Regions from separate parts of the Cellulomonas taurus genome, predicted to be linked through region 2. Evidence: predicted binding sites of a transcription regulator. Region 2 holds the regulator's gene; each other region holds the start of a gene.
The links. Region 2 encodes HrcA, which represses chaperone genes, less so after heat shock. Its sites were predicted from a motif close to TTNGCACTCGNNNNNNNCGAGTGCNAA; they were not measured.

Region 1 (5,354 bases), 1.6 Mb from region 2:
CGAGCAGGTCGCGCACGGTGTGGTCCAGGGCGGACCACGAGGCGGCGGCCTGGCGCAGGGCGTCGGCTCCGTCGTCGGTGGGGCGGTAGTACTTGCGGGCGGGACCGCTGGGCGAGGGCACCAGTCGGGAGCTGATCCGGCCCTCGCGTTCCAGGCGGTTCAGCACCGGGTAGACGGTGCCGGTGGTCAGCTCGGCCAGGCCGGCCGCCCGGAGCCGGTCCACGAGCTGGTAGCCGTAGGACTCGGCCTCGGTCAGCGCGGCGATGACCAGCATCGGGAGCACGCCCTTGAGGAGTTGGCTGTCGGACATGGCACCACGGTAACGCCAGCTAGTGGGTATTGCCAACTAGCTGGACCTGGTAGGGCCCGCCCGGCTCAGAGCGGGCGGCCTGCCCGCATCTCCGCGACCAGCGACGCCACCACCGCGTCCAGCTCGCCACCGTGCCGCCGCGCCACCGCCCGCTGCCGCTGGTACGACGCCCCCTTGCGCAGGATCACCCGCACCGAGTCCAGCTCCTGCGCGCAGCCCAGTCGCTCCGCCACCGGCGCCAGATCGGTGAGCAGCCGGGAGACCGCGTCGGTGACCAGCTCCTCGTCACCGGCGGCGTTGGTGATGATGATCGCGTCCATGCCGTAGCGGGCCGAGCGCCACTTGTTCTCCTGGGCGAACCACGGCGGAACGGTCGGCAGCGTCTCGCCCCGGTCCAGCAGGGTGGAGAAGTGCTCGACCAGGCAGTGCGTCAGGGCCGCCAGGGCGGTGACCTCCAGCAGGGTGGGTGCCCCGTCGCAGATCCGGGCCTCGATGGTGCCGAACCGGGGCGAGGGGCGGACATCCCAGCGCACCTCGTCGAAGGCGTCGATCACCCCAGTGTGCAGCATGTCGCCGACGTAGGCCTCCAGCTGGTCCCAGCGCTCGAACTGGAACGGCAGTCCGGCGGTGGGCAACTGCTGAAACATCAGGGCGCGGTTCGAGGCGTAGCCGGTGTCCTTGCCGCCCCAGAACGGGCTGGACGCCGACAACGACTGCAGGTGGGCGAAGGTGGTCAGCAGCGCGCGGGAGATCGGCAGCACCTTGTCCCGGTCCTCGATGCCGACGTGGACGTGCACCCCGTAGATCAGCATCTGCCGTCCCCACCACTGGGTGCGGTCGATCAGCGTGGCGTAGCGCTGCTTGTCGGTCACCTTCTGCTGCGCCCAGCGCGCGAACGGGTGGGTGCCGGCGCTCATCAGCTCCACCCGCAGCGGATCGGTCAGCTCGCGCACCCGGTCGATCGCGTGCGAGAGGTCCGCCCCGGCCTCACCGACGGTGCGGCAGACCCCCGACACCACCTCGACGGTGTTCAGCAGCAGCTCCTGCTTGATCGCCGGGTCGTCGTCGCCGATCGCGTCCAGCACGGTGCGGGCGACCTGGCGCAGGTCACCGGAGTCGGCGTCGACCAGGGCGAGCTCCCACTCGATGCCGACCGTCGAGCGCTCCGACCGGGCGAAGTCCAACCGCGTCGGGGTGGCCATCAGGCGACCGGCTCCACGACCAGGACCTGCTGCTGACCGGCGACCCGGGTGAGCACCAGGGTGGTCTCGGCGTCGCCGCGCAGGTCGAGCTGGCGGCGCAGCTGCTCGGGGACCACCGCCGTGCCGCGCTTCTTGATCGTCGCGATGCCCACGTTCCGTTCCCGCAGGTACGCCTTCAACCGCTTCAGCCCGAAGGGCATCGAGTCGAGCACCCGGTACGGGGTCGCGAAGGCGGTGGGATGCAGCACATCGGAGGTCACGTAGGCGATGGTGGGGTCCACCAGACGACCCTGCACCTCGGCGGCGACCTCGGCCACCAGACCGGCCCGGATCACCGCCCCGTCCGGCTCGTAGAGGTAGCCGCCCAGCCCACCGGTCTCGGCCACCGCGCCGGAGTCGCGCAGCTGCGCCGATCGACCCGCCGCGTCCAGCAACAACGCCGACCGCCCCGGCCCGTCGGCGGCGAGCGGACCGAACCACAGCCCCAGCTCGACGACATCGCCGTCCACCGACACCCACTGCGCCTCGGCGTCCTCCGGCAGCGCCGAGTGCGGCACCCCCGGCCCGAGCTTCATGCCCAGCGCCGGGACCCGCTCCCGCAGCGCGAGCACCTGGTCCAGCGCCGGGGTGTAGGCGGCGGGGTCGTGTCGGCGCGCGCCCGAACCAGTCCGCCGAGCGGGGTCGGCGTAGATCCCGTCGACGCCCTCGGCGGCGAAGTCCACCGTCAGGCCGTCACCGTGCCGGACCGTGGCCTCCGGGAAGTGCCGCAGGTTCACCGTGGCCAGGGCGGCGGTGGTCTCGTCCGCCTCGACCGCCAGGACCGCGAGACCGACCCCGGCCAGCGTGATCGCGTCGGCGCCGAGGCCGCAGGTGATGTCCGCGACCCGGGTGACCCCGGCGGCGCGGTAGCGGCGGGCGTGCCGGGCGGCGACCACCAGCCGGGTCGCCTGCTCCAGACCCGCCGGGGTGAACAGCATGCCGTCGGCGAACTCGCCGAGTTTGTCGTGCGCCTTCGCCCGGAGCCGGGACTGGGTGAGCGCGGCGGCGACCAGATCGGCGTCGAAGCCGTCCCGGCGCAGGCGTTCGGACAGCGCCATCGCCGCGTCGGCGTCGTAGGGCGGCAGTGCCGAGAGCAGCGCCCATCCCTCGGGGCTGAGCAGTTTCGCGAGGCCGGCGGCGTCCATCCGGCGATCCTCGCACGCCACGATCGTTGGCACTCGCCTTGACCGAGTGCTAACCGCTTTCTACAGTGACCGTGGGCACTCTCCCTGGGAGGGTGCGCAGCCCGTACGACTGCCGGCACCCGCGACGACGGCCGGTCGTTCGGTTTTCTTGTACAGGCAACTCACAAGCGAGAAGGGGAGGTCCGCCGTGTCGGTCTCCATCAAGCCGCTCGAGGACCGGATCGTCGTCAAGACGCTCGAGGCGGAGCAGACCACCGCCTCCGGTCTGGTCATCCCGGACAGTGCCAAGGAGAAGCCCCAGGAGGGCGAGGTCCTGTCGGTCGGTCCGGGTCGTATCGACGACAACGGCAACCGTGTCCCGCTGGACGTGGCCGTGGGTGACAAGGTCATCTACAGCAAGTACGGCGGCACCGAGGTCAAGTACGACGGCGAGGAGTACCTGATCCTCTCCGCCCGCGACATCCTGGCGATCGTCACCAAGTGACCCGCTGAGAAGGCCCCCATCGCATCGCGGTGGGGGCCTTCGTCGTGTCCGGACCGCGGCGTCGCGGTGCCGGAACATGCCTGGCCGGGATGCGGCCGGACATGCGACGAGGGCCCGGACGGTCTCGCACCGTCAGGGCCCTCGTCGGGTGACGACGGCGGACTGTCGCGGTATCGCACCGCGGACCGCCGCCATCGAGTTCTCGGGGGTGTTACACCGCCGCGCTGCGTCCCGCGCGCTCGGCCAGGACCGCAGTCCGCTCGTCCTCGCTCAGGCCGCCCCAGACGCCATACGGCTCACGCACTGCCAGCGACTGCTCGCGGCACTCGTTCAGCACCGGGCAGGTGGCGCAGATCGCCTTGGCGGCCTCGGCCCGGCGGCGACGGGCGGCTCCGCGCTCGCCCTCCGGGTGAAAGAACAGGTTCTCGTCGGCGTCGCGGCAAGCACCCTGGTACTGCCACTCCCACAGCTCCATCACGGGTCCGGGAAGGCGAGAGATCTCAGCCATTGCACACTCCTGACGGTGAAGTTCGAGGGGGTTCACGTTCCGTTCGTCGCCGTTTCAGGACCCGTCCGGTTCGCGCTGGTTGGAACAGTACAACCGATTCGAAAGTTGTTCAACCACCTATGCCCAGGGACCTTGGTCGCGGGTAGGTGACCCGATCGGTGGCGCGATTCGGGCGACTCGGTTGGTGGCCGGGACCGACCCCCGGCAGAATCTCGGGGGACCGATCAGCGCAACCCCTGGCGCGAACGAGGACTGAGTACATGCAGAACGGCGACGAGCCGGACGCCCTGCCCGAGGGCGCGACCCTGACACCTGCGGCGGTGGCCCGACGACTAGGTGTGGCAGCCGCGACCCTGCGTACCTGGGACCGTAGGTATGGGCTGGGCCCGTCCGAGCACACGGCGGGGGCGCATCGCCGGTACACCGCCGCGGATGTGGCGCGATTGACCCAGATGCGTTCGCTCACCCTGGACGGGGTGCCGCCGGCCGAGGCCGCCCGGCTGGCCCGGGACGGGACGAACGGGCGACACCTGGCGGTGGTCCCCGCCCCCGCCCGGTCGAGCGAGGCCCAGGACGTGGAATCCGGCCGTGGCGACGAGCCGAGCGCCGCGCCCGCGGTGGCACCCAGTCCGACGGCGGTGATCGACGCCGCGCTGCGCGGGGACTCGGTGGCGGCCCGTGCGCTGCTCGCCCCCGGGGACGATCTGTCCCGCTGGTGGTCCGACCTGATCGTGCCCGCCCGCGCCGGGGTCGCGGCCCGCACCGTGCTGGCGCGTCCGGGGGACGAGCCGGACGAGGTGATCGTGGCCGCCGCCCTGGCCGCCCTGCGGGACCGGTTCAGCAAGGTGCCGCGCCATCCGTCCCGGCGTCGGGTGGTGCTGCTGTTCACTCCGCCCGGCGAACCGCGACCGTTGGAGCTGCACGTCCTCGCCGCCGCGCTGGCCGATCGGGGACTGGACGCCCGGGTGGTGGCGGGTCCGGCCGGTCAGACCCGGCTGGGGGAGATCGTCACCATGACCAGCCCGTCGGCGGCGGTGCTGATGTCCGAGCGCACCGATCCCGATCTGGACATCGTGGACGCGCTGTCCGCACAGCACCCCGATCTGATGCAGTTCGTGATGGTGCCCGACGTCGCCGCGGCGCAGGTACCGCTGGACCACCGGGTGCAGCGCGTGCGTTCGTTCGCGGGGGTGCTGCACGAGGTCGCCGCCGTCGCGGAGGGGGCGCCCGGCTCGGTTCGGTGAGCGTCCAGGACCTCCGGCCACTAACGTCCGGTCAGATCTGGCCGATACAGACACCATCGGCCGGATAGTCCGGTCGACGGAAGGCGGAAGTTGATGGCGGGCGTCGTGGTGTGCCACGGATCCACGACGGTGCGGGAGCGCATCGTCCTCACGGCGCTCGGCGTACCCGCCCTGGCACCGGTGCGAGCAGCAGGTTCGGTCGACGAACTGGTCACGCTGGCCCGGCGCATGCCGCCGACCATCGTGCTGCTGGACGCGCACCTGCCGTCGCCGGGTCCGGTGGAGGCGATCCGTCGCCTGCGCGCCATCCCTGCCCCGGCCACCGTCGTGATGCTGGCGGTGCCCGGTGACGAGATCGCCCTGGACCGCGCCATCGCGCTCGGTGCTCGGGGCTACCTGTCGCCGGACGTCGGTCGCGCCGA
Region 2 (5,354 bases):
GGACGACTCGGCGACGCCCGTGGTCGCCGACGCCTGTTCCTGATCGGCCTGACCGGCTTCGCGCTGACCAGCCTGGGAGCCGGGCTCGCGCCGTCGGATGAGGTGCTGGCGGTGATGCGCCTGTTGCAGGGTGCCAGCGCGGGCATGGTGAACCCTCAGGTCGTCGGGACGATCCAGCAGCTGTTCTCCGGGTACGAGCGGGGCAAGGCGTTCGGGTACTTCGGCGCCACCATCGGGGTCTCCACCGCGATCGGCCCGGCGCTCGGCGGGCTGATCATCCAGGCGTTCGGCGCCGAGAGCGGGTGGCGGTGGGTGTTCTTCGTCAACGTGCCGGTGGTCGCGGTGGTGCTGCCGCTGGCGCTGCGCTGGCTGCCCCGGGGCACCGGGAACGGGCGCGGGCCGGCGGCGTCGCTCACCCCGAGCGGGCGGCCGCGACTGGACGGGGTCGGGCTGGTGCTGATCGCGCTCGCGGCGACGGCGGTGATGCTGCCCTTCGTGATCACCACCGGCAGCGGTGACGACCCGACCCGGTGGTGGTGGCTGCTGGTCGGGGCGGTGATCGCGGCGGGCACCGTGCTGTGGGAACGCTCGTACCAGCGGCGGACCGGTGCGGCGGTGCTGGACCCGCGGGTGATCGGCGACCCGGCGTTCCGCAACGGCGCGCTGCTGGGGATGGCCTACTTCGCCGGGTTCACCTCGGTGTTCCTGGTGGTGACCATCTACCTGCAGCAGGTCGCCGGGTACACGCCGCTGCAGGCGGGGCTGGTCGGGATGCCGTTCGCGATCGGATCGGCGATCGCCGCCCAGCGCTCCGGGAAGCTGGTCGCCGAACGGGGCCGGGCGCTGGTGGTGATCGGACTGGCGCTGGTGCTGATCGGTCTGGCCGGGACGGACCTGGTGATCCGGATCGTCGACCCGCCCGCGGTGGCCTGGGCGGTGGCCGGCACGCAGATGATCGCGGGCGTCGGCTCCGGGCTGGTCATCTCGCCGAACCAGACCCTGACCCTGGCGAACGTGCCGGTCGAGCGGGCCGGGGTCGCCGGGTCGATGCTGCAGGTCGGTCAGCGGATCGGGTCGGCACTGGGTGTCGCGGTGGCGCTGTCCACCTTCTACTCCGGGCTGGCCGCGGGTCTGGACGGCGGACCGGCCGCCGGGCGCGCGCTGCTGGTCTCCGTGGTCCTGGTCGCTGTGGCGCTCGTGGTCGGCCTGGTCGATCTGCGGGCCCGCCGACGCCCGCAGGAGAGCGCTCGACCCGGGGCGTAGCATTGGCACTCGGTGTCCGAGAGTGCTACTTCCCGGACCCGTGTACGCACGCCCGCGACCAGGAGGAGGTGGACCATGGCCGAGGACCGCAGGCTCGACGTGCTGCGCGCGATCGTCGAGGACTACGTCGCCACCAAGGAGCCGGTCGGCTCGCGTGCCCTGGTCGAACGGCACTCGCTCGGGGTCTCCCCGGCGACCATCCGCAACGACATGGCCGCTCTGGAGGACGCCGGGCTGATCGTCCAGCCGCACACCTCCGCGGGTCGGGTGCCCACCGACAAGGGCTACCGGTTGTTCGTCGACCGCCTGGCCACCATCAAGCCGCTGTCGACCCCGGAGCGCCGGGCGATCGAGACCTTCATGCAGGACGCGGTGGACCTGGACGACGTGGTGGACCGCGCCGTGCGGCTGCTGGCCCAGCTGACCCATCAGGTCGCGGTGGTGCAGTACCCGTCGCTGCGTCGCACGGCCCTGCGGCACGTGGAGCTGGTCCCGGTGTCCGACCGCCACCTGCTGGTGGTCATCATCACCGAGCACGGCCGGGTCGAGCAGCGCACGCTGGAACTGGCCGACCCGTTGGACCTGGCGGCGGTCGCCCGGCTCCGGATGCGGCTGAACGTCGCGGCCACCGGCCGTCGACTGCCTGACCTGGACGCCGCCCTGGCCGGGATCGCCGACGAGGTGGAGCCGGAGTCGAGCGCCCTGCTGCGTGCCGTGGTCGGGGTGATCGAGGACACCCTCGCCGGGGAGAGCGAGGAGCGGGTGGTCGTCGCCGGCACCGCCAACCTGGTGCGCGGCAACACCGACGTGGCCCGCACGCTCAGCCCGGTGCTGGAGGCGCTGGAGGAGCAGGTCGTGCTGCTCCGCCTGCTCACCGACGCCGCCGAGGACGAGGGGGTGTCGGTGCGGATCGGCCGCGAGACCCGGCACGAGGGCCTGGTCGACGCCAGCCTGGTCAGCTCGGGCTACGGCGCCGACGGGGCGGCCGTCGCCCGGATCGCCTCGCTCGGCCCGCTCCGGATGGACTACCCCGGCACCATCGCCTCCGTGCGCGCCGTCGCCCGTTATCTCTCGCGCATCCTTGCCAACTGATTGAGGAAGCTCTTTACGTGAACGATTACTACGAGGTCCTGGGCGTCCCGCGCGATGCCACCGGCGAGCAGATCAAGAAGGCCTACCGCCGGCTGGCGCGGGAGTTCCACCCGGACGTCGCCGGGTCCGACAGTGCGTCGGAGGAGAAGTTCAAGGACGTCCAGCGTGCGTACGAGGTGCTGTCCAACCCGGACAAGCGCCAGATGTACGACCTCGGTCAGGACCCGACCGCCCCCGGTGGCGGCGGTGGCGGTCAGGCGGGTGGCTTCGGCTTCCAGGACATCTTCGAGACCTTCTTCGGGGCGGCCGCCGGTGGCGGGCACCGCGGTCCCATCCCGCGTGCCCGGCGCGGTCAGGACGCGCTGATCCGGCTGGACATCGACCTGGCCGAGGCCACCTTCGGCACCCACCGGCAGGTGCCGATCGACACCGCCGTGGTCTGCCCGACCTGCTCCGGCACCTGCTGCCGCCCGGGGACCTCGCCGCGCACCTGTGAGGTGTGCGGCGGTCAGGGCACCGTGCAGCGGGTCGCTCGTTCCTTCCTCGGCCAGGTGATGACCACCCAGCCGTGCGCCGCCTGCCACGGTTTCGGCACCGTGATCCCGGAGCCGTGCACCGAGTGCGCCGGTGAGGGACGGGTCCGCTCCCGCCGCACCCTGGAGGTCGACGTCCCGGCCGGTGTGGACACCGGCACCCGGATCAAGCTCACCGCCCAGGGTGAGGTCGGCCCCGCCGGTGGCCCGGCCGGTGACATCTACCTGGAGGTGCGCGAGCGGCGGCACGAGACCTTCCTGCGCGAGGGCGACGACCTGCACTGCACGCTCACCGTCCCGATGACCGCCGCCGCCCTCGGCACGGTGCTCACCCTGGACACCCTGGACGGCCCGCAGGAGGTCGACCTGCGACCGGGCACCCAGCCGCAGCAGGTCGTCACGCTGAAGAACCTGGGGGTCGGCCATCTGCACGCCGGTGGCCGCGGCGACCTGCACGTGCACGTGGAGGTCCAGGTGCCGACCGGTCTGGACGACGAGCAGGCGGCCCTGCTGCGCCAGCTGTCCGCCCTGCGCGGCGAGGAGCGGCCGGACGCCCGGTTGCAGGCGGCGAGCACCGGGGTGTTCGCCAAGCTGCGCGACAAGCTCTCGGGTCGCTGATGACCGCGCCGGTCTTCGTGACCGACCCGGGTCAGCTGGACGGCTACCACGCCGGTGACGTGTACCTGCTGCACGGTGCCGAGGGGCGGCACGCCGGGGTGGTGCAGCGCCGGACGGCCGGGGAGCGGATCGACGTGGTGGACGGTGCCGGGGTGCGCCTGGTCGGGGAGATCGCCGCGGTCGAGCCCGAGGGTGTGCGGCTCACCGTGCGGCAGCGGGTCACCGAACCGCCGTCCACGCCCCGCCTGGTGCTGGTCCAGGCCCTGGCCAAGGGTGACCGGGACGAGATGGCGATCGAGGCGGCGACCGAAGTCGGCGTGGACGCGGTGATCCCGTGGCAGGCCGAACGGTCGATCGTGATCTGGCGCGGCGACCGGGCGGCCAAGTCCCGTGCCCGCTGGTTGGCGACCGTGCGGGCCGCCGCCAAGCAGTCCCGCCGCGCCTGGGTGCCGGAGGTCGAGCCGCCGGTGGACCGCCGTGGGCTCGTCGCCCGCACCGAGGCGGTGGTCGCCGCCGGTGGCGCCGTGCTGGTGCTGCACGAGGAGGCGACGGTTCCGCTGTCGGCCGCCGCGCTCCCGGCCGAGGGCACGCCGGCGGAGGTGCTGATCGTGGTCGGTCCCGAGGGCGGCATCTCCGCGCAGGAGACAGCGGCGCTGGAGGCCGCCGGTGCCCGGACCGTGCGGCTCGGCCCGCACGTGCTGCGCACCTCCACCGCCGGGACGGTCGCGCTGAGCCTGCTGGCAGCGGGGCTCGGTCGCTGGGTCTGAACCGACGGCTCCGTTCACGGCTGCGCGACCATCACCGACGTCGGCCTGCTGGTCGGGATGAAACGCCGCCGTCGGGCGGTTGGGTCCTCGGGCGGGGTGTCACCACCGCCCGGTAAAGTTGGACATCCATCGCCCGCACCATCGAAGGAGCGCGACGGCGCAAGCCGAGCACATGGTCGAATCCACCCCGCAGTCGCAGCGTTCAGCCCACCCGTCCGCCGCCGTGCCCGCCCGGGTCGAACACCGGATCACGGTTCCCACGCAGGTGTCGATGGTGGAGCTGCTCGGGCTCCAGGACCAGGTGCTGCGCGCCATCGAGTCCGGTTTCCGCACCGTCGACCTGCACGTGCGCGGCAACGAGATCCGGATGTCCGGACCCGCGGGTGACGTGGCGCTCGCCGCCCGCCTGGTGGACGAGCTGATCGAGATGGCCGCCGCCGGTACCCCGCTGACCCCGGAGGTGGTGACCCGGTCGGTGGCGATGCTGACCGCGGGCACCGGCACCCGCCCGGCCGACGTGCTGAGCATGAACATCCTGTCCGGCCGCGGCCGCAACATCCGGCCGAAGACCACCGGGCAGAAGTCCTACGTGGACGCGATCGACCGGAACACGATCACCTTCGGCATCGGCCCGGCCGGAACCGGCAAGACCTACTTGGCGATGGCCAAGGCGGTGCAGGCGTTGCAGGCCCGGGAGATCAACCGGATCGTGCTGACCCGCCCGGCGGTCGAAGCGGGGGAGCGGCTCGGCTTCCTGCCCGGCGGGCTGTCGGAGAAGATCGACCCCTACCTGCGCCCGCTGTACGACGCTCTGCACGACATGGTGGACCCGGACTCGATCCCGCGGCTGATGGAGGCCGGGACGATCGAGGTCGCGCCGCTGGCCTACATGCGCGGGCGCACGCTCAACGACTCCTTCATCATCCTGGACGAGGCGCAGAACACCTCGGCCGAGCAGATGAAGATGTTCCTCACCCGACTCGGATACGGGTCGAAGATCGTCGTCACCGGCGACGTGACCCAGGTGGACCTGCCCTCGGGCACGCAGTCCGGTCTGCGGGTGGTGGAATCGATCCTGGCG
Region 3 (5,354 bases), 1.7 Mb from region 2:
GGGTCCGGGCTACGATGGCGCGCCGTCAGGGTTTCCCGTCTCCGTGAGGCTTGTTCCATGGGCGTCTACGACGCACCGCAGTGGCTGTTGTCCGCCTTCGTCCGCAGCACCCTCGGTGCCGGGGCGACCGCACCGGAGGACGAGATCCGTCGGGTCGGGACCGAGCTGGTGGAGCGGTGGACCGGACCCGGCCGGACCTACCACAACCTGCGGCACCTGACCGATGTCCTGGCCCGGGTGGACGAGCTGGCCGAGGAGACCCACGAGCCGCACCTGGTCCGGCTGGCCGCCTGGTACCACGGTGCGATCTTCGACGCCGACAAGCTGGCCACCTACGCCAACCGCGGCGGTGAGGACGAGGTCGCCTCCGCCGCCCTGGCCCGCGAGCAGCTGACCGCCCTCGGTCTGCCGGAGGCCGCCGTCGCCCGGGTGCACCAGATGGTGATCGCCCTGGTCCGGCACCAGGCCGACCCGACCGACTTCGACTGCGCGGTGCTCTGCGACGCCGACCTGGCGATGCTGGCCGCCGAGCCGCAGCGCTACAAGGCGTACCTGCACGACGTGCGGGAGGAGTACGCGGACATCCCGATGCAGGACTACCTGCGCGCCCGGGTGAAGATCGTGCGCAAGCTGCTGGGCCGGCCCAGCCTGTTCGTCAGCCCGCTCGGTGCCGCCTGGGAGGAACCCGCCCGGCAGAACCTCGCCGCCGAGTTGCACAAGCTGGAGAAGGTCCTGGCCGAGGTCGACGCCCCGGCCCAGCCCCAGCCCTGACGCCGCCCGGCGGACACCCCGCCGTTGCCCCACCCCGGAGTCGTCAGCCCGGGTCCTGCCGAGTTCGTGGGTTCGGCCCCGAGTTCGGCACCCGCGCTGCCGAACTCGGGGCGGAAGTGCCGAACTCGACGCACGGAGCCCGCCGCACTCTCTGCTCGCCGGATCGGCGCGTGGGCGGTGCAACGGAACGGCCGGCCACCCCCGAGGGGGTGACCGACCGCTGCGCTGTCAGTGGGCGGGACTCAGAAGTCCATGCCGCCCATGCCACCGGCGTCCGGGGCGGCCGGGGCGGCCTTCTCCGGCTTGTCGGCGACGACTGCCTCGGTGGTGAGGAACAGCGCGGCGATGGAGGACGCGTTCTGCAGCGCGGAACGGGTCACCTTCACCGGGTCGTTCACACCGGCGGCCAGCAGGTCCTCGTACTCGCCGGTGGCGGCGTTGAGGCCCTGACCGGCGGGCAGGTTGCGGACGCGCTCGGCGACCACGCCACCCTCGAGACCGGCGTTGACGGCGATCTGCTTCAGCGGGGCGTCGATGGCGACCTTGACGATGTTCGCACCGGTCGCCTCGTCACCGACCAGCTCGAGGGTCTCGAACGCGGTCTTGCCGGCCTGGATCAGGGCGACGCCACCGCCGGCGACGATGCCCTCCTCGACGGCTGCCTTCGCGTTGCGGACGGCGTCCTCGATGCGGTGCTTGCGCTCCTTGAGCTCGACCTCGGTCGCGGCACCCGCCTTGATGACGGCGACGCCACCGGCCAGCTTGGCCAGGCGCTCCTGCAGCTTCTCGCGGTCGTAGTCCGAGTCGGAGTTGTCGATCTCGGCGCGGATCTGGTTGACCCGGCCGGCGATCTGCTCCGCGGAGCCGCCACCCTCGACGATGGTGGTCTCGTCCTTGGTCACGACGACCTTGCGGGCGGTGCCGAGCACCTCGAGGCCGACCTGGTCCAGCTTGAGGCCGACGGTCTCGGAGACGACCTGACCACCGGTGAGGATGGCCATGTCCTGCAGCATCGCCTTGCGGCGGTCGCCGAAGCCCGGGGCCTTGACGGCGACGGACTTGAAGATGCCACGGATGCGGTTGACGACCAGGGTCGCCAGCGCCTCGGACTCGACGTCCTCGGCCACGATGATCAGCGGCTTGCCGGTCTGGATGACCTTCTCCAGCAGCGGCAGCAGGTCCTTGACGTTCGAGATCTTCGACTCGACCAGCAGGACGTAGGCGTCCTCGAGGATCGCCTCCTGGCGCTCCGGGTCGGTGACGAAGTACGCCGACAGGAAGCCCTTGTCGAAGCGCATGCCCTCGGTCAGCTCGAGCTCCAGGCCGAGAGCGTTGGACTCCTCGACCGTGATGACGCCTTCCTTGCCGACCTTGTCCAGCGCCTCGGCGATCAGCTCACCGATCGCGGCGTCACCGGCGGAGATCGCGGCGGTGGCGGCGATCTGCTCCTTGGTCTCGATCTCCTTGGCCTGGGCCAGGAGCTGCTCGGTCACGGCGGCGACGGCCTTCTCGATGCCCTTCTTCAGGGCGATCGGGTTGGCGCCGGCGGCCACGTTGCGCAGACCCTCGCGCACCAGCGCCTGGGCCAGCACGGTGGCGGTGGTGGTGCCGTCACCCGCGACGTCGTCGGTCTTCTTGGCGACCTCCTTGACGAGCTCCGCACCGATCTTCTCGTACGGGTCCTCGAGGTCGATCTCCTTGGCGATGGAGACACCGTCGTTGGTGATCGTGGGGGCGCCCCACTTCTTGTCCAGCACGACGTTGCGGCCCTTGGGGCCCAGGGTGACCTTGACGGTGTCGGCGAGGACGTTCAGTCCACGCTCGATACCGCGGCGGGCCTCCTCGTTGAAGGCAATGATCTTGGCCATGGGGCTATCGATCCTTCACTGGTGGCTTGGGCGGCCGGCTGATGCCCGCGACGGACGGTCCGCCGCCCACCGGTCAGGTCCCGGTGCGCGGCTGACCTCATCGGTCGGCCTGATGTTCTCGATTCTGTCACTCTCCACCGGAGAGTGCTAAGTCAATGGTTAGCACTCGACCCCTGCGAGTGCAAGGTCCGGTCCCGGAATCGTCTGAGCGCGAACGACCGGTGGTTTACGGTGTCTGTCCATGTCAGCCGCGCGCGCCGCCACCGCCGTCGTCGCGCTGTCCGCCCTCGCCGTCGGGCTGGTCACCTGGGGGGCGAGCGGCCCGCGCAGCGCCCGGATCGCGCTGTACTCCGAGGGGGTCGTCCTGGAGGCGGACGGCAGCCGCACCCTGGTCCCCGAGGGCGCGGAACCGCTGCTGCACGACGGCACCCGCGTGCTGGACGACCCCACCACCGACACCGACGACGCCCTGGCCGCCGAGCAACGCGCCTGGCTGGCGGCCGGTGACTTGCCCGGCGCCGAGGGCCCCTACGCGGATCTGGTCACCGACGCCCTGCTGGACCTGCACACCCTGGTGCTGGACGACGGTGCCGCGGTGGCCGCCTGGTCGCCGTACTGGCGCTACGTCTGGCCCCGGGACTCGTCCTTCGTGGCGGTCGCCCTGGCTCGCACCGGCCACGTCGAGGACGCGCTGGCGATCCTGGACTTCCTCGCCGGCGTCCAGGAGCCCGACGGGTCGTTCCAAGCCCGCTACCTGCCCGACGGCACCGGCGACACCCCGGACGACCGCGGCGAGCAGACCGACGGCACCGGATGGGTGCTGTGGGCCGCGCACGAGGTGGCGATCGCCGCCGACGACCCGGTGGCCACCGCCACCACGCTGCGCCCGCTGGTGGACATCACGGCACGCCATGCCGAACGCCTGGTCGCCGGGGACGGCCTGCCGGAGGCGTCACCCGACTACTGGGAGGTGCACGAGAGCGAGCTCACCCTGGGCACCGTGGCGCCGGTGCTGGCCGGGCTGGAGGGCGCCTCGGCGTTCTACACCCTGCTCGGCGACGCGACGGCGGCGGCGGCGGCCCGCTCGGCCGCCGACCTGACCCGGACCGCGATCCAGGAGGACTTCGACGAGTTCGGGCGCTACGCGGACGGCGACCTGGCGGATGCGGCGAGCGCCTTCACCCTGCCGCCGTTCCAGCCGACCGCCCTGGACGGCGCGCTGTCCGCCTGGCAGGAGTCGGCCGCCGACATGGCACGTCCGGCCGGTGGACTGGCACCGGGCGCCGGCTGGCGGCAGGACGGCATCTCCTGGACGCCTCAGACCTCGCTGTACGCGCTCACCGCGGCGAGCAACGGCGACCGCGACCAGGCGGTCGCCTGGCTGGACTGGCTGGACGCGCACCGGACCGATCTGGGGGCACTGCCGGAGAAGGTGCTGGACGACGGCTCACCGGCCGCCGTGGCACCCCTCGCCTGGACCGCCGCGTGTGTGGTGCTGGCGGTCGACGCCCTGGACGACTGACGGGGCCGAGCGCACCGGGGCGCGCCTCGACCCCGTCGGTCGTGGTCTCAGAGCGGTCGAACCTGCTCGGCCTGGGGACCCTTGGTGCCCTGACCGACCTCGAACTCGACGTTCTGGCCCTCCTCGAGGCTGCGGTAGCCCTCGGTCTGGATCGCGCTGAAGTGCACGAACAGATCCTGAGTGCCGTCGGCCGGGGTGATGAACCCGTAGCCCTTCTCGGCGTTGAACCACTTGACGGTGCCCTGCGACATGCGGTGCTCCTGCGACTGGGTGTTCGGCTGACACCGCCACAGCGGCCCCGAGCGGGACTGTCTGCGGCGTGGCGCTGAGCGTAGCCGCGCCCGAGTGAGGGCGAAAGGGGTGATTCCGGCGGATCAGCCGTGGCGGTCGCGGCTCAGTTGGCGAAGTCGCGGCGCAGCAGCACCGTCACGCCGCTCCCGGCGTTGTCCGCGGACTCGGTGACCGTCGTGATCCCCAGGCTGTCGGCCACCGCCTGCGCGGTCGGCTGCAGCTCCGGCGAGGCGTAGAACACCGTCGTCACGTCCGCGATCGAGGCGCTGCCGTTGCCGGCGGTGACCGAGGTGAACCCGGCGGTGCCGAGCCGGTCGGCGACGTCCGCCGCCAGGCCCTGGCGGTTCGCCGCGTTGAGCACGTCGATCGCCTGGGCGTAGTCGACGGTGGCCGCCGGGGGCTCCTCGGTGGCCGGGGCCTCCGGCGCCTGCTCACCGTCGGTGCTGCCGTCGGTGGCAGCCGGGTCGCCCGGCTGCTCGGCGTCCGCGGCACCGTCGGTGGGGGTGTCCACCGGGTCATCGGTCAGCTCGACGTTCGCCTGGTCGTTCTTGTTCCCCAGGCCGTCCCAGGACGAGGCCCAGAGCACGGCGCCGATGGTGACGGCGGGCACCAGCACGATCACCGCCACGAAGGGCCACCAGCGCGACCACCAGGTCCGGGGTGCGCGGTGCACACCGACCGGCGTGTCCACGCCCGGTTCGGCGTCGAACTCGTCCTCGGGATACGGGTAGTTGCCCTTCGTCACGCCGGACAGGCTAGCGGCTCAGCTCCGGGGCCAGGGAACCGGCGCGGGCGCACGGCGTGGAGAAGGTGTGCAGGTCGGCGCGTCAGGCGTCGGAGCCGAGACGCCGGGCCGTGCGCTGCCGCTGCCGGGTCGAGCGCATCCGCCGCAGCCGCTTGAC

Region 1: a site for HrcA is predicted at 2,723-2,749, ahead of groES (co-chaperone GroES). Genes of this name have one in related genera too.
Region 3: a site for HrcA is predicted at 2,799-2,825, ahead of groL (chaperonin GroEL). Genes of this name have one in related genera too.

The regions. Positions count from the first base shown of each region.
Region 1 is NZ_CP051884.1:2,752,250-2,757,603, reverse strand. Features, by position in the region: gene HGK68_RS12745 (PadR family transcriptional regulator) at 1-310, opposite strand, end outside; gene HGK68_RS12740 (glutamate--cysteine ligase) at 376-1,512, opposite strand; gene HGK68_RS12735 (class I SAM-dependent methyltransferase) at 1,512-2,696, opposite strand; gene groES (co-chaperone GroES) at 2,884-3,180, shown strand; gene HGK68_RS12725 (WhiB family transcriptional regulator) at 3,392-3,688, opposite strand; gene HGK68_RS12720 (MerR family transcriptional regulator) at 3,949-4,932, shown strand; gene HGK68_RS12715 (response regulator transcription factor) at 5,026-5,354, shown strand, end outside.
Region 2 is NZ_CP051884.1:1,131,330-1,136,683, forward strand. Features, by position in the region: gene HGK68_RS05130 (MFS transporter) at 1-1,263, shown strand, start outside; gene hrcA (heat-inducible transcriptional repressor HrcA) at 1,339-2,355, shown strand; gene dnaJ (molecular chaperone DnaJ) at 2,373-3,506, shown strand; gene HGK68_RS05145 (16S rRNA (uracil(1498)-N(3))-methyltransferase) at 3,506-4,273, shown strand; gene HGK68_RS05150 (PhoH family protein) at 4,446-5,354, shown strand, end outside.
Region 3 is NZ_CP051884.1:2,906,405-2,911,758, forward strand. Features, by position in the region: gene HGK68_RS13455 (HD domain-containing protein) at 58-771, shown strand; gene groL (chaperonin GroEL) at 1,014-2,639, opposite strand; gene HGK68_RS13465 (glycoside hydrolase family 15 protein) at 2,881-4,161, shown strand; gene HGK68_RS13470 (cold-shock protein) at 4,209-4,412, opposite strand; gene HGK68_RS13475 (LytR C-terminal domain-containing protein) at 4,556-5,197, opposite strand; gene HGK68_RS13480 (DUF3263 domain-containing protein) at 5,280-5,354, opposite strand, start outside.